One region of the Brevibacillus sp. FSL L8-0520 genome, then DNA from elsewhere that is predicted to be linked to it. Evidence: riboswitches for the same ligand, from Rfam matches in the RefSeq annotation. Region 1 holds a riboswitch; the other holds the start of a gene.
What was found. A riboswitch is a leader RNA that binds a small molecule or an ion and turns the genes downstream of it on or off. The one in region 1 is predicted to bind S-adenosylmethionine.
Positions count from the first base shown of each region.

Region 1 (14,641 bases):
TGGTCCGCAACGAAGAAGACAGCAAGCCGTGCTTGGTCCTCGACAAAGAAGACAGCAAGCCGTGCATGGTCTGCAACGAAGAAGACAGCAAGCCGTGCTTGGTCTGCAACGAAGAAGACAGCGAGCCATGCTTGGTCTTCGACGAAGAAGACGGCGAACCGCGCATGGTCTTCGACGAAGAAGACAGCAAGCCGGGCGTGGAGCTCGACACGCAAGGCAGCCAGCTCTGCACGAAACGCAATCGGAGGCTTCTTCAGCAATGTACGAAAGTCATTTGGTTGAGTCGACCGGATGATGGAAAGGACGTTACCATGCAACTGAAAAAGATAAGCAGCATCATGATGGCGACGTGCCTGCTCCTCTTTCTCGCCGCTTGCGGCGGGGAGAGCAGCACGTCCGCCCCTGCTACCGGACCGGAGAACGGAGCTGACCGGAAGCTTCAGTATCGCGCTGAACAACTGGCGAATCTGCAGCAAGAAGATCTGGAGGAGCGGATAAAGCAGTTGGAAGCGGTAAAGGATCAGCTAAAAGCAAAAAGGGATGAAATCATCGGCCAAGGCGGAAAGTGGGTCGAATCGAAGCTTTCCGTATTGGAGCATCAAGAACCATTTCGAACAGAGGAAATGAAAAAATATTTGACGACACTGATGGATCTCTATCTGCCGCTGGCTGAAGGCAGCGTGGATGTCGTTCCAGTGACGGCAGCCTACCAGGAGGACGGCTCGCTTCTCGCGGTGATGCTGCTGCGAAATGGCGTACCAGGGAAAACACTGACGTCTGCCGATCTTTCGAAAGCTGTGCTGACGATTTACCAAGCAGATGGACAAAAGGTAGTCGAGGTTCCGTTTGCTCCGAATGCTCAGGACATTGGCAGTCTTTCGACAGGAGACGCACGTCCGCTCAGCATCGTCGTTGACAAGAAGGACGTTCTGAACAGCAATTATTCATTCCAGCAGGAAGGGTATGTTTTCACACTGCAAGGCTTCTAAATCAATCAACCATTCAATGGAGGGATTCGCAATGAAACAAGCACTGGTGAAATTTTGGAAAGAAGAAGAAGGACAGGCGCTCAGCGAGTACGGCTTGATTCTCGGCATTATCGCGATTGCCGCCATCGCTGGCCTGGTCGCCATGAAGGATAAGATTGTCAAAGTATTTAAAGATATTGCTGACGGTCTTGGCAAGGGCAGCTGAGTTTGGAAATGTTCACGTACGGTCTTTGTCTGTTCGGTCTGACGATCGCGCTTATCTTTGACGTGTGGAAATATCGAATCCCCAACCTGTTGACGGTATCGCTCGCGCTGGCCGGACTGGCAAACGGCACCATTCTGTACGGCTGGTCCGGCTTCGTGGAGCATCTTTTGGGCTTGCTGGCCGGACTTGGAATATTTCTTGTCCCTTACCTGATGGGAGCCTTTGGCGCCGGAGATGTAAAAATGATGGGCAGCATCGGTGCGGTCATGGGTCTTCCCTTTATCGTCACCAACAGTTTTGTCGTGATCGCAGTCGGCGGAGTCATCGCAGCCGGGATCGTTGTCGCTGCGCGAGGCTTTAAAGGGACATGCGAGTTGCTCTATCTCTTTATTGTCTATTTGTGTAGCGGAAAGCTGAAGGACTTTTTACATGTGCTGAAAGATCGCTCCCAGCCGGTATTTCCGTACGGCATCGCAATATTTATCGGAACGGTGGTGACCATGTATTGGGGATCCGCAATCGTCTGAGACAACTTGTCAAAAGAGAAGAAGGGCAGGCCATCACGGAATTTGCGATTGTCCTGCCTGTCATGATCCTGCTGATCACGGGCATCCTCGTTTTTGGACATATGATGTACGCCAAAACCCTCGTGGTCTTGTCTGCCAGCCAGGGAGCGCGGGTGGGCGGCGCTGTCTGGGATGATGAGGGGGCAGGAGCCGCGCGGGCCAAAATCCGCAACACCGCCCTGTCCATTCTAACGAACGGCCTGAGCGGGTCTCACGATGTCCAGATCCGGGAAACGGGAAATGACATCAGCGTGACAGTCACTTATGACTACCCGGTGACGATCCCGATCATCAGCGCGTTTTTCTCCAATCCTGTTGTAAAGCTTGAGCATACGGCTGTCTATAAAGTGCTATAGCGGTGGGACAAAAATCCTGAGCAGGAAAGAATGAGGTCAGATGAAAATACCAGCGAAGTGGAAAAAGGAATGGAAACGAAAGTGGGGCCGGTGGAAACGGGACGAAAAGGGCGGCGCCCTGGTGCTGTTCGCCGCTTTTCTTCCTGTCCTTGTGGCTGTGGCCGGGCTGGTCATTGACACCGGGGTGATCGCCTATCATCAGGCGAAGCTGTCCGAGGCCACTGACGCTGCTGCCTGGGCGGGACTGGATTCGTATGACCGCGATCTCTGGAATGTAGAGCCGCCCGAAGAACCGCGGGTCGTGCTTGTACCGGGCGAAGCACGGTCGCTAGCAGCCAGCTACCTGGCGATCAATTATCCCCAGGCTCAGCTTACCGGTGTAGAGGTGAGCGGTGGCACCATTGTCGTGAAAGCGGAAGCGGAGTGCCAGTTTTTCTTCATGAAAATGTTTGGCATCCAGGGGACCACCTTGTCCGCATCTGCGGAGGCGAGGATGGAAGAGTAAAGGACGGCCACCCGCGACCGTCCGTACAAGATACGGTATTACATTCTGCTGCTCTCCTCTTGGTATACGTCGAAATCGAATGCTTCTTTTCTTGTGCGAAGCTCCAGGTACAGCAGGTAGTAGGCGGCGCCCTCAAACGGCAATATCAGCATTTCGCGTATGAGGAAGAGCAGGAAGGCTATCGCCGGCTGACTGGCAATTGCCGGAAACAAAAAGCCGGGCAAGTATTGCAATACTGCTCTCACGACGGCAAAGATCAGGATGATGCCCAGGACGCGAAGCGTGGAGCCCTTTACCAAAAAGAGACTTCGCTTCAGTGCCGCGATCGCCCCCATCCCTTCAAAGGCGATCACCTGAGGAAAGACGGTAAACCAGATCATGAGCAAAATGCCCGGAATAATCAGCAGTAGCGTACCCAATGCCACCCCTGCAAATTCAAGCAGGCTGGCAAGGATAACGACGGGCACCAGGCTGCCAAAGGCCGTCAGCGCCTGAAGCTGCTGATCCCATTGTGTTCCCAAATGAGATCGTTTCAAAACGATTCCCATGTAGACGAAATAGAGGGACAGCAGAATGCCGTTGACCGGCGTCATGATCAGCGGGCTGAACGCTTCCTTCAACTGCTGGGACTGTGCCCATCCTGTCAGCGCTTGCTCTGACCAAAAGAGAAGGGAAACGATCAGGAACAGGAAGGGAAACTGGCTGAGCCAGATCCGTTTCCCCGTTTTCAGACTATGGCCCAGAAGAACTGAAATGGGCTGAGGTTGGATATTCGATGGCTGAATGATCATGGTCACGATTCCTTTCGTTAGCTTGTAATTTCCAGTCGATCGCCTATTTCAGTCTGCGTGTTGCGGATCGTATGGGCAGGCAGTTCGATAACATAGGCCGCCCTTTTTATAAACGGAGTATACCGCCATGGTTGCAGCTCCTCCATGAGATGGACGATCTCGCCGTGTTGATCGACAAACAGACAGTCAATGGAAAAACGCATAAACCAGGTATGGACAGCCTTGCACGGGTTTATGATCAATGCCTGTCCCTCCGGGAGCGTGCTTCTCCCGAGCAAGCCGAGCATCCTTGTGACCGACGTGTCGGCACATTTGGCCTGCTGTGCGATCATTCTGTTTTTCGTTGCATTCCAAATCTTCATAAACGCCCCTCCGGGCTGGATATTTTGCCCAATCTGGCATTTGTTCTACATCATAACAATTCTGGATTTTTCTATCAAGCCCATTGAGACGAGGCGGGATGACGAAAGGAAACGATTCAGACATGGCATGGAAAAAGTGGATGCGCATTCTCTTTCCGGAGCTTCAACTGCTTGACCATATACGGGAGCGAGGGTTTTCGGGGAAAAAGGCAGAGCGTCAGCAACAGCCCGAAACATCGCCATTTCGGCAGAGCGGGATGGCCGGGCAAAGCCAATCGCTAGCCTCGTCTGCGGGAAAAGAGACCTTTGGCCCTTTGGCCAGCGGAAGAGAGGCAGTGGCAGATACCGTCCGGGGGTGGAACAAGCATGCCTGGGTCCGGTCCCGGGCCGAGCTGGATGATCTTTTCCCGGCCATCATCGAAGAGGTTAACGGGCAAATCAACCGGCAGGAGCCGTTCGTCTACGAAGTGGCGATCGCCTACAAAAAAAGCTTTTTGCTTCGGGAAAGCGGAAAAGTCCAGCACAGGCTCCTGCTGGCCGGACCCGAAGGGACGGGCAAGCTGCGAACATTATCTTTGCTGCTCGATCAGTTTTGCCGAAAGCGGCTGTTGCCGTACGGCCACGTCACGACGGTCGATTTGGACAGATATGGTGAGCGGGAGGCACATACGCTGTTTCTCCTCGACTGTGCAAATGCCTTTCGGGACGGAATCGGGACGGTTTGCTTCAGAGGCATTGAGCGGGCTGGCCCGGAAATCGTCCAGTACGTTACGAAGCTGTTTGCAGATGGCTTGATCCGGACTCCGGAGGGGGGACAGATAGAGGCCTCCGACTACTTCCTGGTCCTCCATGTGGACCAGCCGTCTCCCAAAAGCGAAACAGCAGGAGCCGCTGAACAAATGGAGCGAAGGACGCTGGAGAAAATGATTTCGCCAGCCGTTCCGCAAGCCCTGGTAAAAAGTCTGGATACGTGCGCGTTCACTGCTGCCCCCGGCCTTGATACTCTGGCGAAGCTGCTGGGAGAAAGGTGTCTGGCGCAAGCAGAAAGGCTCGAAGCGGATATCCGGCTGACCCTTTCTTTTGAAGAGTCCGTTTTTCAAGAGCTCGCCAAACAGGTAGAACAGACAAAACGGTACGAGAAGGCGATTGAGGAATGGGTCACACATGTATTTACCCCGCAATTGCTGGACTGGAGAGCGAGAGGAGTGCTTCGTTCCGATCAGGAGGCGCTGGTGGCTTTCCGGGAGGGAGAGCTCGTTCTCGTCAGCGGAGCGGTCAGCTTGCCGCTGCCGGGTTTGGCGAGAGGGCAGGAGCAGGAGCTTTCAGAAGCTTTGCTGGAGCTGGAGCAGTTGACCGGATTGGACGCCGTTAAGAAATTCGTTCGAGAATGCCTGGATGTCGTGACGGCTGAAAAAAAGCGAAGCCTGACAGGCCAAACGAAGCTTCCCATGTCGATGCACATGGTGTTCTCAGGCAATCCGGGTACGGGAAAAACAACCGTAGCCAGGCTCGTGGCCCGCATCTGGAAAAGCATGGGGCTGCTGTCGGGCGGTCAGTTGGTCGAGGTGACCAGACAGGATCTCGTAGGCGAGTATATCGGCTCCACAGCCGCCAAAACCGCAGAAAGGATAAAGGAGGCGATTGGCGGCGTGCTGTTTATTGATGAGGCATACACACTGTCCCGGGACCCTGCCGATCTGTACGGCCGGGAAGCCATCGATACACTGGTCAAAGCGATGGAGGACCACCGGGACCAGATGATCGTTATCCTGGCCGGCTATACACGGGAGATGGACGCCTTTCTGAAAGTGAATCCCGGTCTTCGCTCCCGCTTTCCGCTGCAGATCGAATTCCCCGACTACACGCCGGAAGAGATGGCGGAGCTTCTGGAGAGAATGGTAATCGGCCGCGGGTACGAAATCCATCCCGATGCCCGTCAGCATTTGCTCGGAATGATTGAAGGCAAGCAGGTACGGGGCCGAAGCGATACCGGAAACGGGCGTCTGGTTCGCAACCTGTTTGAGGAAGCTGTCAGGAGGCAATCAGCTCGTCTGGCCCAGTTGGAAGCGGGGGCGGAAGAGTGGAGGTGGCTGCGAGCTGAAGACTGGGGCATCGGTGATAAGGAGCGCGGTACTGCAGAGAACATAATGGCCGAGCTGGAGGAGGAACTGGCTGCCGTCGTGGGATTGGAGCCGGTCAAATACATGGTCAGGTCTTTGGCGGCACAAATCCAGATCGCACAGCGGCGGAAAGCGGCCGGAATACCCGATGCGGCGGGACAGACGCTGCACATGATTTTCCAAGGGAATCCCGGAACAGGCAAGACGACGGTGGCCCGGATCATTGCGCGGCAGTTGTATCGATTGGGCGTAATCAAGCGGGATGAGCTGATTGAAACGGATCGCTCCGGGCTCGTCGCCGGTTATGTGGGGCAAACGGCACTCAAAACGCGGGAAGTCATCGAGCGTGCGCTGGGGGGTGTGCTCTTTATCGATGAAGCATACGCACTGGCGGGGGCCGAAGGTGACTTTGGCCGGGAAGCGATCGACACGCTGGTCAAGGCGATGGATGATTTTCGCGACAGTCTCGTCGTCATTCTGGCAGGCTACGGCGAGGATATGACCGGGTTTTTGGCAAGCAATCCCGGCTTGCGTTCACGGTTTCCGACGATCATTGAGTTTCCGGATTATACACCTGATGAATTGCTGCAAATCACCCGGCAATTGTTGGCGCAGCGAGGCTATGAGGCTTCTGCTGCGGCAGAGCGAGCCATGCGGCAGCAGTTTGTTCAGACGCAAGGGGACAAGATGGCGGGGAACGGACGCTTTGCCAGGAATCTGTGTGAACGGGCAATACGCTCGCACGCCATGCGCCTGAGCCGAAACAAACACGCAACCATACAAGAGCTGACCATGTTGGAAGAATGCGATGTGGTGGAGGAGGCTATCTATGAAAGCAGCTAAGGCGATGTTCGCGGTCTGTTTCTATCTGCTCCTGCTCCCCTGTGTACTGATCCTGGTCACCATGCCGCTGTTCTCTATCCTCGACATGATCGAGGTAGCCAAGTACGAGGCTCCCCGTCTGGGGTATCCCCTGATTGTGCTGGGAGTGATCGGCGGACTGCTGTTCGCATCCGTCCGGGTGGGAGCCTTGCGAACCTTGTACCGAAAATACCCGGTTTTGCTGCCTTTCCTGCATATCGCTTACTTTATGGCGATTGGAACATCTGCAGGTCTGGAAGTGATGAACCAGTGGGCAGACAGCTTGTTGTTTCCGAAGTGGCTGGCGATAGGAGGAGCGGTCGTGATTGTTCTGGTGACCCGGGTCTTCTTGTCTTACTGGTACTGCAAATATCCGATTAGTCTCACCGTGAGAAAGCAGGGGTGATGCAAGTGGAAGAGTCGCGCCGCATGTCAAGCAAGTCGGAGACGAGGGGAGATGCGCCTCGGTCATACGCTCCGGACAGCAGAAGCAAACCCGAGCCCCATGATGCGGTCCCCGGCGAAAAAGGAATCGGAAAATCATTTTTGCTGGCAACCATTTTGATTGCCGCGGCCGTCTTCTTTACGGGGGGACAACTGCCGGAGGGGGATGCCGCTCAGATCGTCAATAGCCGGGTCAGCACGTCCGTCGCAGCCGGTGAACAGTTGTTTGCCGAAGAGAATACGGCCGGTTTGGAAGCGAAGGATTTTGTCGTAGAGAGCCCTGCCGACGAAGCGGGGGAGGCAACCATGCTGATTTGGGATTTCAACGCCGAAGACGGAGATCAGATCGAGATCCTTGTCAATGGAAAGTCGGTATACCCCGTACTTACTTTGACGAATCAGCCGGCAGCGATCAGCGTTCCCGTCCCGAGCGTAGTGACGGTAAAAGGCCTAAAAGATGCCGGAGGAGGCATTTCGTACGCTGTGAAGCTTCCTCAGTCCGGTCTTGCTTACTTTAACGCCGTTTCTGTTCAAGGTGTAAATACCTATACGATAAACCTGAAGAATTAGGGGGTGCCACCATGTCCATACAATCGAATACCGGGGAGCCTACTACCCATTACATCAAAGTCGTACCGGCTGAATTGGAGCTGCATCCCGGTCAAACCGCACAGTTGAAGGCGTACCTCGTCTGGATGGATGGACGGGAGGAGGACATTACTGAGCAAGTACGCTGGAGCACAGATCAGCCACAGATTGGCACAGTAACCAAGGCAGGTGCTGTAACTGTAGGTGTGGTCGGAAACATGGTCGTCCTGGCCCAGTATGAGGGGCAGCGGACGGAAACGCACATCCAGGTGACGGCCGCCGCCGGACCAGTCAAAAAAAAGAAGAGCTGGGGCAATCGCAAAAGCCTGATCATCGGAGGAGCGATCGTGGCAGTCACGCTGATTATTAACGGCGTCGCCCTGTCCCAGATGAGCGGCGGAAAAGGCGATTCGGCAAGTGCCCAGCCAGAACCCGCTCCGGCCAGCCAGACCTCCGAGAGCAAAGAACTGCCAGCAGAGGAGACGGAGGAGTTCAATGCCTACAGCCCGGCAACCGACGGAGATAGAAAAGATATGCGCTCGTCCCTGTTTGGATTTGCCAAGGAAAAGGCAGTTGCAGCCATAGAGACAGCGTCGAGTCTCAGCGGGCAGGGGAAAGAGCTGGTTCCATCTGTTCCCCCAATGCCGCAGCCAGAGCTGCCAGCGGAACAGGCGGTACAACCGCCAGCAGAAGCGGCAGCGACGCCCAGCCCGGCGGCGACAGCGGAGACTGCCGCAAAAGCCGCTCCTCCGACAGTCGCAAAAAAAGAAGCCGCCCCCAGACCGAAGAAAGAAAGCCCAAAAAAGCAAAGCAAGCCGACTCCTAGCGTACAGCCGCAACCACAACCAGCAAAGCCCAGTCAGGTTGCAGCAAAGCCCGCCCAGCCAAAGCCGCAGCCAAAAGCCGCACCAGCCCCTGTGCTTGTACCGGTCCAGCAGAACGGGAAATGGGGCTATGTCAAACAGATCAATCCGTTTGACAAGGAGCTGGCGATTGCGTATCAATTCGACCATGCGACAAGCTTTTCCGAAGGGCTCGCTGTCGTGAAAAAGGGCGGGAAGTTCGGGTACATCAACGCCGAGGGAAGCCTCGTCATCGATTGCCAGTACGAGTACGCCACGCCTTTTAAAAATGGCGTCGCCACAGTCAAACAGAACGGGAAGCTGATCCAGATCGATAAAACAGGAGCAGTCCACAAGTAAACGGAAATCCGATAATCGCATGGTATTCCCGTCCGTCAGCATCAGCACGATCACTTACCTAGGGAAAATGTTGCCCGAAGCATTATTTGGAAAGGAGTACTGAGAAATGTACAAACGTTATCTTGCCTGGATCGTTATGTTCGGTCTGTTCGTCCAAAGCTTTTTTGTCCCCGGCGCTTCTGCGGCTCCCGTATACTATGAGGATATTCAGGGGCATTGGGCCCAAAAGGAAATCGAGGAACTGAGCGCACTGAATGTTTACCGCCTCAAGTACGGGTATTTTCATCCGGACAATCCGGTTACCAGGGGCGAAGCGCTGGCTTTGCTGAACCGGGTGCTGGAAGGCATCTATGGTCCCTTGGAAACAGCCAAGCCAAATACGCATGTGGATCAACGGTTCTCTTATAAACAGGAAACGGAACAACTCCTTGCCAATATGCGCGCCATGCTAGACATACAAACCGGATTTGTCAATTCCTTCGATCCGGGAGAAAGCATGCTGTACTACCTGCACTTATCCGAACGTGGAGGTATGAAGCAGCCACAGAAGAACAACATCGACTGGTGGCTGTCCTCCGATTATTTGCAAAAGCCGTTGACCAGAGAAGAAGCGAGCATGATCCTGTTCCATGTCCTGGCTCCTTACAAAATGCGGGCGACAACCCTCAAGCTGGATGAAGTGAAGCCTTACTATACGGGCTACTATCTGTGGAAGCACGATCCCAAATACGAGGATACGGCATCGCCCTATGCGGCAGCGATTTCCGAATTCTATCTCTTTAACGCAGACAAAAATTTTGACCCGAAAAAACAAATGACACGAGCGCAGTTTGCCATCGTCCTGAAACGCTTGCATGATCTTTGGAAACGCGATACGCCTCAGCAGTTCAAGGAAACGCAGCTTCGCCAGAAAAACATCGTCAACCTCTTCCTCACCGCCGCCAATCAGGCGTATGTCCAGAAGGACCCGTCGCGGATCGGGCAGTTTTTCAGCAAGGACGCCCAAGAGTCACTGGAAGAGATCGCTCCGCTCCCTCTGCATGATTACAGCGGCAGCCTGGTGGTCAGGAAAGATGACAGCAATCCGAAGCGATTGTGGGTGACAGGAAGCTATCAGCATACGCTGACAGGAAATTATCAGGTGGAATACTCTTTGGAACAGGAAGAATCAAGCCCGTATGGCTGGAAGATCGTAAGAGTAAATTACCAGCAGAAGTAGTTGGGAATTTGTAGGGGGATTGGTCAGGCGCTGGCTTTAGCAGTTGCAGTCCAGGTGAAAAATGCAATGGCTGCACATCCAACTAAAGCGATAAACAGCGATTGACCCGTAAAGCGAGCAAAAGAAGCGGACGGCCCATTCGAGAGCTGTCCGCTTTTCATTTTTCATCTTCTGCGGGAAACCGGGATGATTTGATCACGGGGATAGCGAATATTCCGGAAAAGGCAAAGGAGAGGTGCAAATGACAGAATCAACGGAAAGGGACTGCTTTCAAAGATTGGTTCAAAGGCTTGAACCCCAAAGCAAGCTGGTTCGCTCCTGGGAGTTGAAAGGCGGTGTCTCAGCGCAGGTGACGGCGCTTGAAATCGAGCAGCTTGACGGCAAAAGGAAAAAAATGGTTGTGCGCCGGCACGGTGCGGCAGACATTTCACAGAATCCCCATGTGGCAGCAGATGAATTCAAGCTGATGGAACTCCTGAAGTCTGTGGGGGTGGCCGCGCCAGTGCCATTTTTCCTGGATCAATCAGGCGAGATTTTTTCCACGCCGTACGTCGTGATTGAATACATCGAGGGAAAGACTGAGTTCACTCCTGCCGATGTGACCGACCACGTTTTCCAGCTAGCTGCGCAGCTTTCCAGGATTCATAGTGTGGACGTCTCGAAGCTGGATTTGTCCTTTTTGCCCAAACTGGAGAAAGCATGTACCGAGAAAATCGAAAAACGGCCGGCAATCACAGATGAATCGCTGGGTGAGGGACGCATTCGGGATGTTCTGGAGGCAGTTTGGCCATTTCCTTCGCGGAATCCATGCGTACTGCTGCATGGAGATTTTTGGCCAGGAAATGTAATGTGGAGGGACGGACAGCTTGCTGCAGTGATCGACTGGGAGGACGCGCAGCTCGGAGATCCGCTCGCGGATGTTGCCAACGCCAGACTGGAGATTCTGTGGGCATTCGGCATCGAGGCGATGCTTCGTTTTACCGGTCGCTATCAATCCTTGACGAAGTTCGATTTTACAGACCTGTCTTACTGGGATCTGTTCGCAGCTTTGCGCCCGGCTTCCAAAATATCCGACTGGGGACTCGATGCGTCTACGGAACAAAAGATGCGGGAGGAGCACAGTTGGTTTGTCGCCCAGGCATTTGAAAAGATAGGGACAGGGAAGGGGAAAAAATCCTAGTTGACAGGTTTGAAAGCAGCCATTATATTCTGTATATACAAAAGGTTTTGATATGAGAATATGAACTCTTATCCAGAGAAGGCTGAGGGACTGGCCCAATGAAGCCCGGCAACCTAGCGCAAAGGAACACGTTTCTTTTGAGCCAAGGTGCTAACTCCTACAGGTAGCGATACCTGACAGATGAGAGGCGAAAATCCGCTGATTTAAGCCTCTTTCATCTGGAAAGAGGCTTTTTTGATGGAGCAAATGGATGTCGATTCCGGTTCAAAACCGCAGAACAGCGTACCGTGTTACTTTAAAAAGGGGGTTTTCCGATATGAAAAAGAAGTTTAGTTTGATTGGATCGCTTATCCTTTCTGTGTCTCTTTTGCTGACAGCTTGCGGCGGGGGCAACAGCGCGTCTTCCGGAAACGGCGGAGCGGGTGGCGGCTCCGGCGAGAAAGCAAAACGGATCGCGCTCGTGATGCGGCAAAACGTAGGCACATTCTCGGCTCAGTACATTGCCGGCGTCAAAGCCGAAGTAGAAAAGAACGGCGGAGAGCTGACTGTTTTCAACGCAGATACCGATCTGTCCAAAATGGCTTCCAACCTGGATGCGGCGGTCAACCAGCGTTTCGACGGCATTCTGATTGACCACGGCACTGCAGAAGCACTGCAGCAAGGAGCAGAAAAGGCTGTGAAGCAAAACATCCCGCTCGTGCTGTTTGATACAGACATCAAGCTTCCCGGGGTTCCTGTAGTAGAGCAGGATGACCAGAAGCTGGCTGAGCTTAGCCTGGAGAAGCTGGCTGAAGATACCGGCGGCAAAGGAAACATCGTGAAAATTTGGGTGGCTGGCTTTGCACCGATGGAAAAACGCCAGATCACGTACGAAGCCTTTTTGAAGAAATATCCGGATATCAAGGAGGTTGCCGCTTTCGGCAGCGCCACCAACAACACCGCGCTGGATACGCAATCGCAGATGGAAGCCATTCTGAAGAAGTATCCAAACAAAGGAGATATTACAGCGGTCTGGGCTTCCTGGGATGAGTTCGCCAAAGGAGCGACCCGCGCCATTCAGCAAGCCGGCCGTACCGAGATCAAAGTATACTCGATCGATTTGAGCGACGAAGACCTGCAGCTCATGCAGGATCCCTCTACCTCGTGGGTAGCGACTGCAGCGGTAGACCCGGGCAACATCGGACGGATTCAAGCCCAAACCGTCTTCAAAAAAATCAACGGCGAGCAGGTGCCGGACAGCGTCAAACTGAATCCTGTGCTGGTCAAGCGAGACGATTTGCCGACGGACAAGAAAATCACGATGGGAGATCTCTCCCAGTACGTGAAAGAATGGGGCAAGTAATCCTGCATAGATGGTGTAGCGTAATCCCGTTGATCATCCATCAACGGGATTCTTCCTTAATAAGGGGGGACAGAAAATGACGACTTTGCAGATGAACGGCATCATGAAGCAGTTCTCTGGCGTACCCGCGCTCCGTTCCGTCGATTTCGAAGTGAAAGCGGGAGAAGTTCACGCTCTGCTCGGAGCCAACGGAGCGGGGAAGAGCACGCTGATGAAGATTTTGACGGGAGCCTATGTGGCGGACGGAGGCTCCATTGTGATTGATGGCAGGGAGGCCGCGATCCAGTCGCCGCAGGATGCCAAAGCGCTCGGGATTCAATGCGTCTATCAGGAAGTGGATACGGCGCTGATCCCGTACCTCAGTGTAGCGGAAAACATATTGCTCGATCGCCAAATCCAAGCAAAGGGCTTGATCAGCTGGCGCCGCTTGTATGAAGAGGCGGAAGCGATTCTCGCAAGGTTTGGCTTTTCCATTCCTGTGAAAAAGCAGGTGGAAGCCTGTACGCTGTCCGAAAAGCAGCTGATCCTGATCGCCCGGGCGACGGTACAGCAGGCCCGATTCATTATTTTTGACGAACCGACAGCTCCGCTCAGCAACACGGAAACAGAGCGGCTGTTTCAGATCATCGAGCAGTGCAAGCAAGCGGGGTTGGGCATTATCTACATCTCCCACCGGCTGCCGGAAATTTTTCAAATCTGCGACCGGATCACCGTCATGCGCGATGGACAACGGATCTCTACCAAAGAGACGGCGGACACAACGATGGACGAGGTCATCGCCGCGATGCTGGGCAAGACATTCTCCGAGGAGTTCCCGAAGACCCAGGTGCCGATCGGCGAGACCATCCTGGAAGTGAAAAACGCCAGAGGAGGCAAGGTTCGCCGAGCGGACCTGCATGTGCGCGAGGGAGAAATCGTCGGTGTCGTCGGCCTGGTTGGAGCAGGGAAGACGGAGCTGGCACGTCTGCTGTTCGGCGCGGATGAGTGGGAGGATGGCAAGCTGATTGTAAACGGCAGGGTTTTGCGGCTTCGCACGCCGAAAGAGGCAGTCGAGGCGGGGATCGTCCTCGTGCCGGAGGAGCGCCGCAAGGAAGGGATATTCGTAGAGGAGTCGGTCGCCCGCAATCTGTCGGTGGCTACCCTGGCCAAATGGTCGCCAAAGGGCTTTGTGAAGCAAAGACTGGAGTCGGAGCAAGCCGAGAAGATCGTCCGAAAACTGGGGGTAAAGACAGCGGGCATCCGTCAGCCTGTCGGCCACTTGAGCGGGGGAAACCAGCAGAAGGTCGCTATCGGAAAATGGCTGGATACGGATGCGCGCATCTTTATGTTCGACGAGCCGACGAAGGGTGTGGACATCGGGGCGAAAAGCGACATATACCGCCTGATCGGCTCGCTCGCCGCGGAGAAAAAAGGCATCCTGTATTTTTCCTGCGAGTTTCCCGAGGTGCTGGGGATTGCGGACCGGATCCTCGTCATGTTCGAGGGACAAATCGTAAAAGAGCTGAGCCGGGAAGAAGCGACCCAGGAGTCAATCATGTATTACGCAAGCGGGGGTGAATAAGATGGAAGCAAAAAAATACAGCTTGTTTGATTTTGTTTATAAATACGGAACAGTTGCCGTGATCGCCATCGTCATCCTGCTTTTTAGCCTGACCAATCCTTATTTCTTTACCTATGCCAACATCACGGATATTTTGCGCTCCATCTCCATCGTCACATTTGTGGCCGTCGGTGTTACGTTTTCCTTGATTGTCGGCGGATTCGACCTGTCTGTCGGTTCGACCGTCTCCTTGACTACCGTTGTCTCCGCATCGATGATGGTCTGGTACGAACAAGGAGCGGTCGCGACATTGGCGGTTCCGATCGTTCTGGCCGTTCTGGTGGGCTTGATCAACGCGCTGTTGGTCGTGA
Region 1 covers NZ_CP150171.1:480,664-495,304, forward strand. The annotation lists gene NSQ24_RS02755 (SLAP domain-containing protein) at 1-989, shown strand, start outside; gene NSQ24_RS02760 (Flp family type IVb pilin) at 1,021-1,194, shown strand; gene NSQ24_RS02765 (A24 family peptidase) at 1,203-1,721, shown strand; gene NSQ24_RS02770 (TadE family protein) at 1,700-2,116, shown strand; gene NSQ24_RS02775 (pilus assembly protein TadG-related protein) at 2,157-2,621, shown strand; gene NSQ24_RS02780 (hypothetical protein) at 2,660-3,412, opposite strand; gene NSQ24_RS02785 (DUF192 domain-containing protein) at 3,430-3,774, opposite strand; gene NSQ24_RS02790 (AAA family ATPase) at 3,873-6,737, shown strand; gene NSQ24_RS02795 (hypothetical protein) at 6,724-7,161, shown strand; gene NSQ24_RS02800 (hypothetical protein) at 7,185-7,769, shown strand; gene NSQ24_RS02805 (WG repeat-containing protein) at 7,781-8,989, shown strand; gene NSQ24_RS02810 (S-layer homology domain-containing protein) at 9,096-10,208, shown strand; gene NSQ24_RS02815 (phosphotransferase family protein) at 10,450-11,388, shown strand; SAM riboswitch class I at 11,454-11,575, shown strand; gene NSQ24_RS02820 (sugar ABC transporter substrate-binding protein) at 11,705-12,730, shown strand; gene NSQ24_RS02825 (sugar ABC transporter ATP-binding protein) at 12,807-14,291, shown strand; gene NSQ24_RS02830 (ABC transporter permease) at 14,293-14,641, shown strand, end outside.

Region 2 (14,641 bases), 1.6 Mb from region 1:
CCTTTCAGCACCTGGATACCTATCGGGGAGAAAAAGTGCGTCCTTGGCTGTTCAAGGTAGCGTACCACGCGTTTATCGACTGGCACCGCAAGCAAAAGCGCAGGCCTGTTCAACTGATCGACACCTTGCCTGAGCAGGCGGATCAGGCGGCGGTCAGTCCGGAATCGGCGGCACTGGCTAGGGAGACGGCGGCCCTCGTGCTGACTGTTCTCCGGGGGCTGCCGGAAAAACAGCGACAGGTGCTGCTGCTTCATGCGGAAAAGCTCAGCTATGCGGAAATAGCCGACGTCCTCGGCATCGATGTGGCCGATGTGAAGCGGTCGATCTACCGGGGACGATTGAAGATGCGAAAATGGTGGGGGGACGGTCAACATGGCGGATAACGGCAAGCTGGAGGATCATAAGCAAAAAAGCCGGGAGCGCGATCAGCTCCTTCTCGCTTATCTGCGGGGGGAGCTTGGCGCTGAGGAGACAGCGCGATTGAGGCAGCGTCTCGCAGACGACCCGGAGTATGCGGAGCGACTGGAGGAGCTTTTGCTGGGAGGCGGGCTGATGCAGACAGAACCGGAAGACAAAGCCGCGGATTTTTTGCCGGAGGAGAAGCAGCGCTCCATCATCCGCTGGGGAAAGTGGAAGAGCAGGCTGTCCAACGCCGCCTACACGGTGGGGATCTCGCTGCTGATCGGCTTTGTCCTGTTGTTTGTCAACTATTGGATTGGCCGGTCGCTGTATGAAGATATGTTTCGCGTCTCCAAGGATTTGGTGAATTTCACTCAGCCGGGGATCGTAGCAGGCAGCAGCGGCGCGCAGGTTGGCCTTTTTTATGGCAGCATTCAAATGGAGCTGCGCGAAAAGGTGGGGGGCGACCGTCAGCAGCCAGGGTATTTCGAGACTACGAATGTGTTTACCAAAGTATCCTCCCGCCCGGTATGGAACGACGGCGTTCGGAAGAAAAATCTGTTTTTCCTGTTCCCGCTTCAGACGAAGCTGCAGGAGGATACCTCTTTCAGACGAGAGCCCGCGTGGAAGACGCTTGAAATGCTGCCGGAGGGGACGGTATCGCAACTGGCGATTTCCTTTGACCGGTTTATGAGCCTGGAGGAAATGTACGCTTTCCTGGCTCCGTATAATTTGGACCTTACCTGGCTGGCCGTGGATACCGGACAGGAGGTGCTGCATGAGGATGCCAAAGAAGGCGTGCTGCTGCTTTCGGCCGGTGACGTCTGGGGTTTTTCCGAACATGGGCTGGACTATGGACCGGGACCGATTCAGGTAAATGGCGAAGCAGATCGCCGCACCCGGGCGTACGTGGAGGAGATGAAATACCTCGCCGAGCAGGAGAGGCTGAGCAGGTCGATCGGACAAAGCCTGTTCAACAGCAGATCAGGATTGAAGATCGACGAGCGCTATCGGTATTTGGAGAAAAACGGTATCAAAACGTACGGAATCGTCGTCACCGGTCCGACCAAGGAACTGCTCAAGCTGAAGCAGGAAGCTGCCATCACCGCCGCATTCTTAGGACAAATCGACTGGTGGAACTGGAATCGTCCGAGTGCAAGCGGACAGCAAAACAGCTGGTAAGGCCGAGGATCAGCCGACTGGCAAAAAACAAAAAAGAGTGTTGACAGCGTGCATAGCCGCGTGTATGATTCAAACTAATCAAAACAGCATACGTTGGATACCTTATCCAGAGAAGGTGGAGGGACTGGCCCGATGATACCCGGCAACCGACACAGCGCTTGCCTGTCAGCTAGACTGACGGCGCGATTACAAGCGATGTGCACGGTGCTAATTCCTGCAGAAGCAAAAGTATTCTGGAAGATAAGGGGGAGACGACACGCCTGCCGCGTGTACGTATACGACCTCTTTTCTTCGGGAAAAGAGGTCTTTTTGCATGTCTGGCTGCAAAAACGGCTTGATCGGAGGCGCAGCCTGCAACATACCGTGCGGAATTATCCCCTGCTGAATGGGCCGGGAAAGCCGCTGGAAAGATCCAAATCGATTCACGTGAGGGGAGAAACAAGTTATGGCTTATCGTGCTTTGAGTGAACAAGAAGCAGTACAGTATGTAAAAGAGCTGCCCGGCCTGTTTGAAGCAGGGGCTGTCCTGTCCTCCCGCGAGATAGGCGACGGCAACCTGAATCTTGTCTTTCACATCCGCGATGAAGCGACCGGCAAAAGCGTGATTGTGAAGCAGGCTCTGCCTTATGCCCGCGTCGTAGGCGAGTCGTGGCCGCTGACGCTTGATCGCGCCCGCATCGAGAGTGAAGCGCTGCGCATCCAGTACAAATACGTTCCGGACCTCGTGCCGCAGGTGTACCACTACGATCAGGAGCTTGCCTTGACCGTCATGGAGGATCTCAGCGATCACATCCTGATGCGCAAAGGATTGATCGAGGGGCGACGCTATCCAAATTTCGCGAAGCAAATCGGACGTTTCATGGCCCACACGCTCTTTTTCACGTCTGATCTGGGAGCGCATCCCTACGAGAAAAAAGCGCTTGTCGGAACATTCTTGAATCCGGAATTGTGCAAAATTACGGAAGACTTGGTGTTTACCGATCCTTACGAAAATGCGCCGACCAACAGCTTCAACCCGCTGATTCGGCGGGAAGTGGAGGAAATCTGGAAGAACAAGCCGCTCAAGCTGGAAATCGCCAAGCTGAAGTACGATTTCCTCACCCGTGCAGAGGCGCTGCTGCATGGCGACCTTCATACAGGCAGCATTTTCGTCACCGAAACCTCGACCAAGGTCATCGACCCGGAATTCGCTTACTACGGCCCGATCGGCTTTGACATCGGCGCGGTAATCGCCAATCTGCTCCTGAATTATGCCGGCCAGCACGGACTGGAGAAGGATGGAGGAAAGCGGGAGTCTTATCGCGAATACCTGCTTACAACTGTCGAAGACGTCTGGAACGAGTTCGTCTCCCAGTTCGTCCAGCTATGGCACAAGCAGGCGAAAGAGCGCAGCGCACATGTAGAAGGGCTCTGGCAGAGCTACGTGAAGCGGTTGATCCAGGATACGGCCGGGTTTGCAGGCTGTAAAATCCTTCGCCGCGTGATCGGGCTGGCGGGTGTCGCCGATCTGAACAGCATCAGCGACGAAAAAACCCGTGCCGAAGCGGAACGGCTGGCACTGCTGATCGGTCAGGAGCTGATCCTGAAGCGGGGCGGCATCGAAGATTCGACCGACATCACAGACATCGTTCGCAATGCGACAACAAGATTTGATCAGGAGGCAGCAGCGGTATGACCACAATTCATGAAGCATTCGCACCTGTAAAGTGGGAAGGAGACTCTCTTCTTCTGCTCGACCAGACGCGTTTACCGGTAGAAACAGTCTTTCTTTCCCTCCATACGTCTGAGGAAGTATGGGCGGCAATCCGCCACCTGCAGGTTCGCGGCGCCCCTGCGATCGGGATGGCTGCGGCATACGGGCTTTACCTCGGCGTGCGGAACAGCGAAGCGGCAGATTCGTCAGCCCTCTGGAATCAATTGCTCGAGCAGGCTGACTACCTGGCGACAGCACGCCCTACAGCGGTGAACCTGTTCTGGGCGATCGATCGGGTCAAAGCACGCGTCCAGCAGGAGGGAGAAAAACCGGTAGACGCGTTGAAAGCGGCGGTTTTGGACGAAGCTCTCGCGATACAGCGCGAGGATGCCGAAGTATGCCGGACGATAGGCGAACACCTCCTCACCTTGCTGCAGGATGGAATGGGCATCCTGACCCACTGCAATCCAGGGGCGCTGGCTACCGCCGCTTACGGGACGGCGACAGCTCCGCTCTATCTGGCCAAGGAACGCGGCTGGAACCTGAAGGTATACGCTGACGAAACGAGGCCGGTGCTCCAGGGAGCGCGGCTGACCGCCTACGAGCTGCAGCAGGCGGGAATCGACGTCACGCTGATCTGCGACAACATGGCGGCCATGGTGATGGCGCAGGGAAAAGTGCAGGCTGTCATCGTAGGAACCGACCGCGTAGCGGCGAACGGCGACGTCGCCAATAAAATCGGAACGTATGGCGTTGCCGTGCTGGCGAAAGCCCATGGCATCCCGTTTTACGTGGCTGCACCGCTGTCGTCTGTCGATCTGGAAACGCCGACGGGAGCGGACATTCCGATCGAGGAGCGTCCGGCGGAGGAAATCACGCACGGCTTGGGCAAGCAGGTGGCTCCGGACGGCATCAAGGTCTACAACCCGGCATTCGACGTAACGCCAGCGGAATATATAACGGCAATCGTCACCGAAACCGGCATTTTCAAGCCGGAAGATATCCGCAATTCCAAGCAATAAATCGTGGCTGTATAACAAAAGCGCCCTCGGGCGCTCTTTTTCACTTTTGAAGAAGGGGAGAGATGACATGAAGGTTATTCCGATAACGCAGCATGCAGCGTTGAGGCGCTTGGAGCTTGCCGATGCAGAGGAAATGTTCTGGCTGACCGATACCAATCGTCTCCATCTGCGCGAATGGCTTCCGTGGCTGGATATCGTCACAAACGTGGCGGATACCAGAAGGTTCATCTCTGCCACTCTGGATCAGGACAGCCGCAGGCAGGGCACCCATTTCGGGATTTGGTACAACGGTCGTCTGACAGGAACAGTGGGCGTACATCATATCGACTGGACAAACCGGAAGACGTCCATCGGGTATTGGCTCGGAGCCCAGTACACCGGGCACGGACTGATGACGGCCGCCGTCTCGGCCTATCTGGATCACTTGATCTTTGGCGAGTGGGACTTGCAAAAGGTCGCCATTCACGCCGCTACCGAGAACAAAAAGAGCAGGGCCATTCCGGAGCGCCTCGGGTTCAAGCTGGAGGGAATCCTGCGAAGCAACGAATTTCTCTACGATCATTACGTCGATCACGCCGTCTACGGCATGCTGGCGTCAGAGTGGCGTTGAGTCCTTCAGTTTTTTGCTGCCGATAGAAAAAGCTGGATTGACAAGAAATTTTGTGTAAACTACCATGAAGATATTGGAAAAGGGATTGCGTATATCGCATCCCTTTCTTTTGATCGACAGGGTCAAAGTCGTCCCTGTTGATAACCGGATTACGGAGGCTCCGCCACAATCATGGCGGAGCCAAGTTTTCTAATAGGATAAGGAAGGAGGGACGGACGGCGTGTATATTTTGCGGCAATTGTCCTGGTTTTTCAGAAAATATTGGAAACGATATACAGTAGGGATTGCTTTTCTGTTTTTGATTGATCTGCTCATGCTGTGGCCTCCCCGGCTGATCGGGCAAACGGTGGATCAAATCCGCAATGGATCGCTGACGACATCTGGATTGGCGACGACGATTGTCACGCTGCTTTTGATTGGCCTTATCTTGTACGGGCTCCGTTTCTTTTGGCGGTACCTGCTGTTCGGCGGTTCGCTGATGCTGGAGCGGACGCTTCGCGAGCGGCTGTTTGGCCATTTGACCCGGATGTCGCCGTCCTTTTACTCGCGCCGTCGTTCCGGTGATTTGATGGCGCTGGCTACCAACGACATTCCCGCAATCGAACAGACAGCAGGGATGGGCGTACTGACGCTGGTCGACTCCCTGTTCGCCACGCTGTTGACTTTGGCTGTCATGATGGTGGCCATCGACTGGCAGTTGACGCTGGCGGCACTTATTCCGATGCCGTTTTTGGCCTGGGCGACCGCTTATTACGGCAAGCTTTTGCACGACCGGTTTTACCTGGCACAGGAAGCGTTTGGCGAGATGAACGACCATGTGCAGCAGTCCGTCTCAGGCGTACGGGTCCTGCGGGCTTTTGTACAGGAAAAAGAGGATGTGGAGGCGTTTCGCCGGGTCAGTGAGAAGACGATGGAGCGGAATATCAGCGTTTCCCGGATCGACGCCCTGTTCGAACCGACGATCGGCATTATCATCGGCTTCAGCTTTCTCATCGGGCTTGGCTACGGGACCTACCTTGTCTTTTCCAGCGCGATTTCCCTGGGCGATCTGGTCGCATTCAACCTTTACCTCGGGCTGCTCATCTGGCCGATGTTTGCCTTTGGCTGGCTGATGAACATCCTTCAGCGGGGGAGCGCTTCGCAAAAGCGGTTGTCGGAATTGTTCGCCGAACGGCCTGACGTGGTGGACAGCGAAACTGTGGTGGAAGATGTTCCGGACAATACTGTCGAGGCGAGAGGCTTTACCTTCCGCTATCCGCAGGCAGAGAAGGACGCCTTGTCGGATATCAGCTTCATGCTGCACGAAGGAGAGACGCTGGGGATCGTGGGCAGGACGGGAAGCGGGAAGTCAACGCTTTGCCGGACTCTGTTGCATCAGTACCCGGTAGAGTCGGACGCCCTGTTTGTCGGAGGGAAGCCGGTAGAACGGATTTCGCTGTCTGCCCTGCGCGGGAAAATCGCCTACGTTCCCCAGGAGCATCTGCTGTTTTCCCGAACGATCGAAGCGAACGTCGCTTTCGGCTCGCCGCAGGCGACTACAGAGGAAGTGTGGCATGCGCTCTCCCTGGCCGAAATGAAAGGCGATGTAGCGCAATTCGCGGAAGGGCTCGGAACCATGGTCGGTGAAAAAGGGGTCACCCTCTCAGGGGGACAGAAGCAGCGCATCTCGATTGCCCGTGCCCTGCTGATGAACGCTGACATCCTCATTCTCGATGACTGTCTGTCCGCAGTCGATGCGAGGACGGAGGAAAGCATTCTTCGCCACCTCCGCGATGAACGCAAAGGAAAGACGACGATCATCACCGCCCACCGGCTCTCTGCGGTCCAGCATGCCCAGTTGATTTTGGTGCTGGACGAGGGCAGGATCGTGGAGCGGGGGACGCATGATGAATTGATGGCGCAAAACGGCTGGTATGCGGAGCAGTACCGCAGGCAGCAGATGGAACAAGACGTCGCGGGTTAAGGGGAGAGAGGGGAACGTGTAATGAACGGCAAACAAGTATGGAAGCGGCTTGTAGAGTACGCCATGCCGTTTCGCAGACAGATCGCAGGGGCCCTGCTGCTGCTCCTGCTCGGTACCGCCGCGGAACTGGCCGGCCCCTTTTTGGCAAAAGTGATGATTGACAATCACATTCTGGCGGTTCAGAAGACGTGGTATCGCTTTGAAAAGGAACCGCTTACCATTGAAGGAAACCAGATCGCGATCCGGCTGGCGGATGAGTATTACGTCCGGGAGGATTGGCTGTCGTCCTTGCCTCCGGACGATGCACAAAAGGCGAAAAAGACACAGGTCGTGACCGAGGGAACGACCTACTATATGCTGGACCGTGAGCTGTCCGAGGACGGGGAGCCGAAGCTTTTGCCGCTTCCGGCCGTCGAGGGAAGGGAGCGGGTCAAGGCGACGCTCGTTCGCTCGGGGCAGGAGGTTGATCAGGCGGAGGGAATCCGCTTGACGGCGGACGAGGTGAAGGCGCTGTACAGCAGGGAGATTGCGCCGATATTGCTTTTGGCAGGCGGCTATGCCTTGTTGATCCTGATCAGCGCGGCATGCAACTATACGCAAATTTTGACGCTGCAGATGACAGCTCAACGCATCATCCAGCGCATGCGGATGATTTTGTTCACCCACCTGCAGAAGCTGCCGGTCTCCTTTTTTGACAAGACACCGGTCGGTCAGATCGTCTCCCGCGTGAGCAACGATACGGAGGCCATTCGTGAACTGTACGTCAGCGTTCTGGCAACTTTTGTGCAGAACGGGGTATACCTCGTAGGGATTTTGATCGCGCTTTTTGTCCTGCAGCCGCAGCTTGCCCTGTTTTGCTTTTTAAGCGTGCCGTTGATCGTCGCGCTCATTATCGTTTACCATCGCTTCAGCTCGCGCTATTATGCGGTCATCCGCAGCAGGCTGAGCGATATGAACGCCACGATCAACGAGATGATTCAAAACATGACGATCGTCCAGGCGTTTCGCCGAGAGTCGGGGGTTCAAGAGGAGTTTGCCAAGGTAAACGAAGAGTATTTTCGGGTTCGTCTGAAGGAGAACAACCTGGAGTCGCTTTTGCTCAGACCAGCCGTTGATCTCATCTGGAAAATCTCTCTCACGGTGATTGTCTGGTATTTCGGCTCGACTTCGTTTCACAGCGCCATTTCGTTCGGCGCGCTGTTTGCCTTCGTCGATTACATGGGACGCTTTTTCGAGCCGATCAGCATGATTATGAACCGTCTTTCGCAATTGCAGCAGGCTGCCATCTCCTCGCAGCGCGTGTTTGACATTCTCGATACGCCGGCTGAAGAGGAGAAGGGAGGCAAGGCTATCGAGCGCCCGCGCGGAGAGGTAGTCTTTGACCGCGTTTCTTTTGCCTATCAGGGTGATCAATACGTCTTGAAAGATGTGTCGTTCACGGCCAAGCCGGGACAGACGGTAGCGCTGGTCGGCCACACCGGGTCGGGAAAAAGCTCGCTGATGAATCTGTTGCTCGGCTTTTATCCGGTGACGAAAGGGCGCATCCTGATCGACGGCATGGACATGGGCGAAATGGATACGCGGACGCTTCGCCGCCATGTAGGGCTGGTGCTGCAGGACCCTTTTTTGTTTACCGGCAGTGTCGGATTCAACATTCGCTTGTACAATGACAAGCTTACGAATGACGATGTAAAACAGGCGGCGGAGGCAGTCAGGGCAGATGAGTTTATACGCCACTTCCCCGGAGGATACGAAGAACCCGTCGTGGAGCGGGGGATGACCTTGTCTGCCGGACAGCGGCAGTTGATTTCGTTTTCCCGGGCGCTCGCAGCCGATCCGGCTATTTTGATCCTGGACGAAGCGACAGCGAGCATCGACAGCGAGACAGAGTCGGCGATCCAGGAGGCGCTGCACGTGCTTTCGGCGGGACGCACGACGTTTATCATCGCGCATCGCCTGTCTACGATTCAGCATGCCGACCAGATTCTCGTTCTGTCCCGCGGCGAAGTCGTCGAGCGGGGCACGCATGACGAGCTGATGGCGCAGCATGGCCTGTATCAAAAAATGTACCAGCTACAGCAGGGGCAAATCTCTGCTACAGTAGAACAATAGCGATTGATCTTGACCTTGCCGCCGGGTGAGGGGAGATTATGAATAGAGAGAGTGAGTGCAGGAGAGGAGAACGCATACATCATGTCTTCAACACGTTTTACCTTTTGGGTGCTGATATTGGTCGTAGTCATTGCGGGAGCCAGCCAGGGGCTGACGATTCCGCTGTTGGCCGTGATGCTGGAGCAGCAGGGAGTTTCATCGGTCGCCAATGGGTTGAATGCAGCCGCTTTGTATATCGGTATATTGCTTGTGTCACCCTGGCTGGAAATCCCGCTGCGCCGGATCGGTTATCGGTCGACGATTCTGTGCGGGCTGTTAATGGTGACCGCAGCCACCGTCCTGATTCCGGTGTTTTCCCATCTGGCGGTCTGGTTTGTTCTCCGCATGCTGATGGGAATCGGCGACTCCGGTCTCCACTACGCCAGTCAAATGTGGGTGACCAAAATCGCCGCTCCGGAGAGGCGCGGACGGGATTTGTCGCTCTACGGTCTGGCCTACGGCATCGGATTCAGCATAGGGCCGCTGGGGATCAACCTGCTTCCGATAGGATTTTGGGCGCCGTTTGCCGCACTGACCGTGTTGTATGCGGCAGCGTTTATTCTGCTGGCGCGCATCCGCAATGATTTTCCCGAAGAGATCAAGGCAACTGAAGCCGGTGTGAAAAAACAGAACAGATACACGACTGTATTCCGGTTAAGCTGGCTGGCGCTGATCCCGTCGTTTTTGTACGGATTTATGGAAACGTCTTTAAACGGAAGCTTTCCGGTTTATGCTTTGCGTACCGGCATTTCCATCGAGTGGGTATCGGTTATCCTGCCATCCTTTGTCGTGGGCAGCATCATTTTGCAAATTCCGTTGGGCTCATTAAGTGACCGGATCGGCCGGAAGCGGGTCATGTTTGCCTGTGCGCTCGTCGGAGCCGTGGCGTTCATCCTGTTCCCGCTCAGCGGCGACAACGTCTGGATGATGATGTTCCTGCTGGCGATTGCAGGTGCGGCTGTCGGTTCCTTTTACTCGCTCGGTCTTGCCTTTGCGACCGATATTTTGCCGGGTGCGATGGTCCCTACAGCCGGGATCATTGCCAGCATGAATTTCGGCGTCGCCAGCATCCTGGCCCCCAATGTAAACGGACTGTTGATCCAGCTCTGGGACCCGCGGAGCATCTTCTGGCTGATGGGGCTTTTGCTGTTCGGTTTTGCCGCTGCTTGCCTGTTTTTCCGCACGACCCGCTCTTCTCAGGAGACCGCGGTGGCGTCATAAGCATAAAAATGTGAAGAGAGGGGAAGCGTAGGGATACAGTCATCTTTCCCAGAAAGGGGTTTGCCTGATGATGACGCCCTGTGTTTTCAAGCGGGGAATGATCTGGATTCTGTTTTTTATCATCAGTCTGATCGTGATCCCGTTCTTTTCCGATGACACGCCATCCACGCCTGCTCCGACTGTGAACAATGCAAGCAGGTAAAACCCGGGCAAAAAGGACTCGTCTTTTTCCATAAAGGCGAGTCCTTTTCTTTTGCTTCGGCTTACGTACGTTTGCTGTCTCGGATGACATACGTCCTGGCAATCAGATCGTGCCAGCCTTGCTTTTTCCGGTTCCACCCTGCCCACAAATACCCCAGTCCCAGCGGCAGGGCAGAGAGAAATTTGCCCACAACCTCTCGCAGCAATACCTGCCCCAGCGTCAACTGGCTGCGGTGCTGGCGGGCATTGACCACGCGGATGCCGGTGATGAGCTTTCCGAGTGTCTGTCCCGTCCACCAGGTCAGCAGGATGGCATAGGCGAAGTCGAATACGATTTCCAGCAAGTCGATGTACGAAAAGACGTCCGGCCCGGCAGTGAAAGCCCGGCGGAGCGGATTGAAGATCAAAAAGCTGATGCCGGTGAGAAAAAGTCCATCCAGCAGAGCAGCCCCGACCCGAATCCAGAAGCCGGCAAACGCATAGCTGGCCTCCTGGGAGGCATCCTCGCTTCCGGACGGCTCGGCTCCTGCGAAGCCTTGGACAAGCGCGGTCCGTGCGGCGGCATCAGCGGAGAGCAGGGATTCGGGAAAATCAGCTTCAGACGACGATTGGTCCCGCATGGCGGACACCTCCATTAGAAATGGTTACGGGATAAACTGGTACAACAGCTTGGGCGTCGAGCCCTGCTGCAAAATGCGCTCAAGGCCGAGCGGATCAGGGTTGGACCAGTAACGCTGCATGCGGAAGATCAGATTGCCAAGCGATATGTTTTCGGTAAACCGAACAATCTGCGCTTCCGGCAGTCCAGTCAGGGTCAAGGCATAGCGGGTAGCATCCTCCAGATCGCCAAAGCGATCCACCAGTCCCAGCCGCTTCGCCTGCTCGCCGGAGTAAATGCGGCCGTCGGCTATTTGCAGGACGCGCTCCCGGGGGAGGCTTCTTCCCTTTACGATTACATCGACAAAGCGATCGTAGCTTTGGTTGACCAGCGTTTGGAAAATTTGCCGCTCGGGCTCTGTGAGCGGACGGGCAGGACTTCCGATATCCTTGAAGCGTCCGCTTTTGATCGCATACTCCTGGATTCCCAGCTTGTGTATGGCATTGCTGTAGTTGGTCAGGGTAAAAATGACGCCCAGACTGCCTGTCAGCGTATTGGGATTGGCGAAAATGGCATCTCCCGCTGTAGCCAAGTAGTAGCCTCCCGATGCGGCAGTCGAGCCCATGCTGACAACGAGCGGGATTTGGCGAAGCTCCTTGAGCTGCAGCAGGCGGCGGTGCAGTTCATCCGTAGCGACTACCTCTCCGCCAGGGCTTTCGATCCGCAGGACGACTGCCTTTACTTGCTCGTCCTCCTCGATGCGCCTGATTTGTTCGGTCAACAGGTCGGCCATCGGTGTGACAGATGCAGTGGAGCGCTCACTGGTGATCGTGCCATTGACGTAAAGCTGTACGATTTTGGCCGTACCGGAGCCGGAGACGACATGTTCATCCCAGGCATACTCGGGATGGTCGGTCAGATTGCGCATGCCTCCAAAGATGCTTTCGACGCCGATGCCAAGGACAAAAACAGCCAGTACAAGAAAGAGTGCCGTCCATCTTTTACGGTTCATGGAAAACCACCTCAGATGTAGCATTTGCTCTTCTCTTTCCGGTTACGCATGCCTGTCATTTCACAAACTCATGCAATTTTCTAAAAATTGCGGTACAATTGGTCATAAGACAAGAGAGAATATGTTCGGGGGGTACGGAAGCGTGATTATCCAAGTAACGGATTTGAAAAAAAATTACGGCAGCCTGCAGGTGCTCAAAGGAATCACGACACAAGTGGCGGAACGCGAGGTCGTATGCGTGATCGGCCCGTCGGGTTCGGGAAAAAGCACGTTTCTGCGCTGCTTGAATCAATTGGAAGAGATGACGGCCGGGCGCATCGTGATTGACGGCCACGACCTGTCCGATCCGAGGGTGGACATCAACAAGGTGCGCGAAGAGGTAGGAATGGTGTTCCAGCGCTTCAACCTGTTTCCGCACAAAACGGTTCTGGAAAACGTTACGCTCGCGCCGATCAAAGTAAAAAAGATGACCCCCGAGGATGCGAGAAAACAGGGCCTGGCGCTGCTGAAAAAGGTGGGGCTGGAGGACAAGGCCGATGTATATCCGGATCGCCTTTCCGGAGGACAGATGCAGCGGGTGGCGATTGCCAGAGCCTTGGCGATGAACCCCAAGGTCATGCTGTTTGACGAACCGACCTCGGCACTGGATCCGGAGCTGGTCGGAGAAGTCTTGACAGTGATGAAGAATCTGGCCAAGGAAGGCATGACGATGATCGTCGTCACGCATGAGATGGGATTTGCCCGGGAAGTGAGCGACAGAGTGATTTTCATGGATCAAGGCGTCATCATGGAGGAGGGAGCACCCGAAGCCCTGTTGTCCAATCCGAAAAACGAGCGGTTGCGGGCATTTTTGCGCAAGACCTCGGCATAGCGACCGGTATAAAAAAATCGGCCCCCGATAGAGAGTCCTGCAAAAGTCCACCTAATATCTGTAAACCGTAACCCTAGTGCCCTTAGGTACTGGGGTTTTAAGTATCGAGAATGTAGCTGTAGTGGGGAGAAGCATGTTTCCGATCTGCGCTCCGGTCTACGTCCTGCAAGGATGTGAAACTGTCCGCTCCACAGCGATCCCGGGGGAAGCGCAAAACGGCGCGCAGCTCCGGGGTTTACTCATAGATTGCGCTTCTGTTTCCCCGGGCTCGCTGTTCCGCTTGGCTGGACTCCGCCAGTCGCTCCGCCTGGAAACATGCTTCTCCTCCGAAACAGTAGGTTTTCAACAGGCTGAAACCCAATGCCCCTTCGACACTGGGTTTGTTGTACAATGAAAAGAAAACGAAAGAGTTGGAACCATTGCTACAGCCCTCTAAACAAATCACGGCATCCTTCCATGCCGAATTATATAAACTAATTCCCGCGGATCACCCTTTACGTAAAATCAATGAAATCGTAGATTTCACATTCATTCATGAGTTGGTTCGTTCCTCTTATTGTGAGCATTACGGAAGACCTGCTAACGAACCCGAACTCCTGTTTCGTCTATTGTTTTTACAAGTTCTCTACAATCTTTCGGATGAACGCATCATTCAGGAAACGCAGGTAAACCTCGCTTATAAGTGGTTTTTAGGTTTAAATCCAGAAGATCCCCTTCCTGACCCCTCTCAATTATCCCGCTTTCGTAATCATCGGTTAGGGGCCGGAGCCGTGGATGAGGTGCTTAAATCAGTTGTACGTCAGTGCATCGAAAAAGGACTTGTGAAGTCAAAGACGATCATCATGGATTCCACCCATACACTGGCAGCTTCACAAAAACAAAAGCCGCTTGAAGTACTGCGGGATGCGGCGAAGCGCTTATTCCGTGTTGTGGTGAAAAAGCATCCAAAACTCGAAAAGAAACTCCCACGGTTACCGGAGTTGAAGAAAGATCAAGAGGATGCTGAGAAGATCATGCTTCACTACTTGGCGGAACTTGGAGAGACTGTCGAGACTTTGTTACCCGATCATGAGGGTTCCATCTCGGAGAAGGTCAAGATCGCCAAGGCCATCGTGGAAGACGAACGTCTCCTCGCCAATAAAGGTATTATGTCGGCCATTGATCCAGATGCACGCTTTGGATGGAAGAGTAATACGAAATCCTTTTTTGGCTACAAAGAGCATATTGCCATGACCGAAGAAGAAATCATTACGGCTGTGGAGGTCACCGGAGGAAGTACGGATGACGGAAAACAATTCAAACAACTTTTGAACCAATCGCTTGACGTAGGAATAGAAGTACAAGAAGTGATTGCTGACACCGCATATTCGGGTAAAGATAACTTGGACGAGATGAAAGCCAAGAAGATTCAACCCGTCGTCCCACTAAACCCAATCGTACATAACGGAGGGCTAAGGCAAGAAGGTTTTGAGTACAACAAGGATGCAGACTTTGTTATTTGTCCGGCAGGACAACATAGTATCCGAAAGGCTGTCCAAGGAAGCAAGAGTGGCAAAAGTCGTTCTCTCGTTTTCTACTTCGATACGGAGAAATGTAAGACATGCCCACTTAGGGAAGGCTGTTTCAAACCAGGAGCGAAGAGCAAGACCTACTCCATCCGGATCGTGGCGGAAACCTACAAGGCGCAAATCGAGTTTGAAAACAGCGATACGTTCAAA
Region 2 covers NZ_CP150171.1:4,330,030-4,344,670, reverse strand. The annotation lists gene NSQ24_RS21455 (sigma-70 family RNA polymerase sigma factor) at 1-383, shown strand, start outside; gene NSQ24_RS21450 (anti-sigma factor) at 373-1,581, shown strand; SAM riboswitch class I at 1,681-1,828, shown strand; gene mtnK (S-methyl-5-thioribose kinase) at 2,027-3,256, shown strand; gene mtnA (S-methyl-5-thioribose-1-phosphate isomerase) at 3,253-4,296, shown strand; gene NSQ24_RS21435 (GNAT family protein) at 4,364-4,906, shown strand; gene NSQ24_RS21430 (ABC transporter transmembrane domain-containing protein) at 5,127-6,869, shown strand; gene NSQ24_RS21425 (ABC transporter ATP-binding protein) at 6,891-8,981, shown strand; gene NSQ24_RS21420 (MFS transporter) at 9,063-10,241, shown strand; gene NSQ24_RS21415 (hypothetical protein) at 10,309-10,443, shown strand; gene NSQ24_RS21410 (RDD family protein) at 10,505-11,062, opposite strand; gene sppA (signal peptide peptidase SppA) at 11,087-12,052, opposite strand; gene NSQ24_RS21400 (amino acid ABC transporter ATP-binding protein) at 12,195-12,923, shown strand; gene NSQ24_RS21395 (IS1182 family transposase) at 13,364-14,641, shown strand, end outside.
Region 2: linked by a shared signal. The riboswitch ahead of mtnK (S-methyl-5-thioribose kinase) and the one ahead of NSQ24_RS02820 (sugar ABC transporter substrate-binding protein) in region 1 are both predicted to bind S-adenosylmethionine.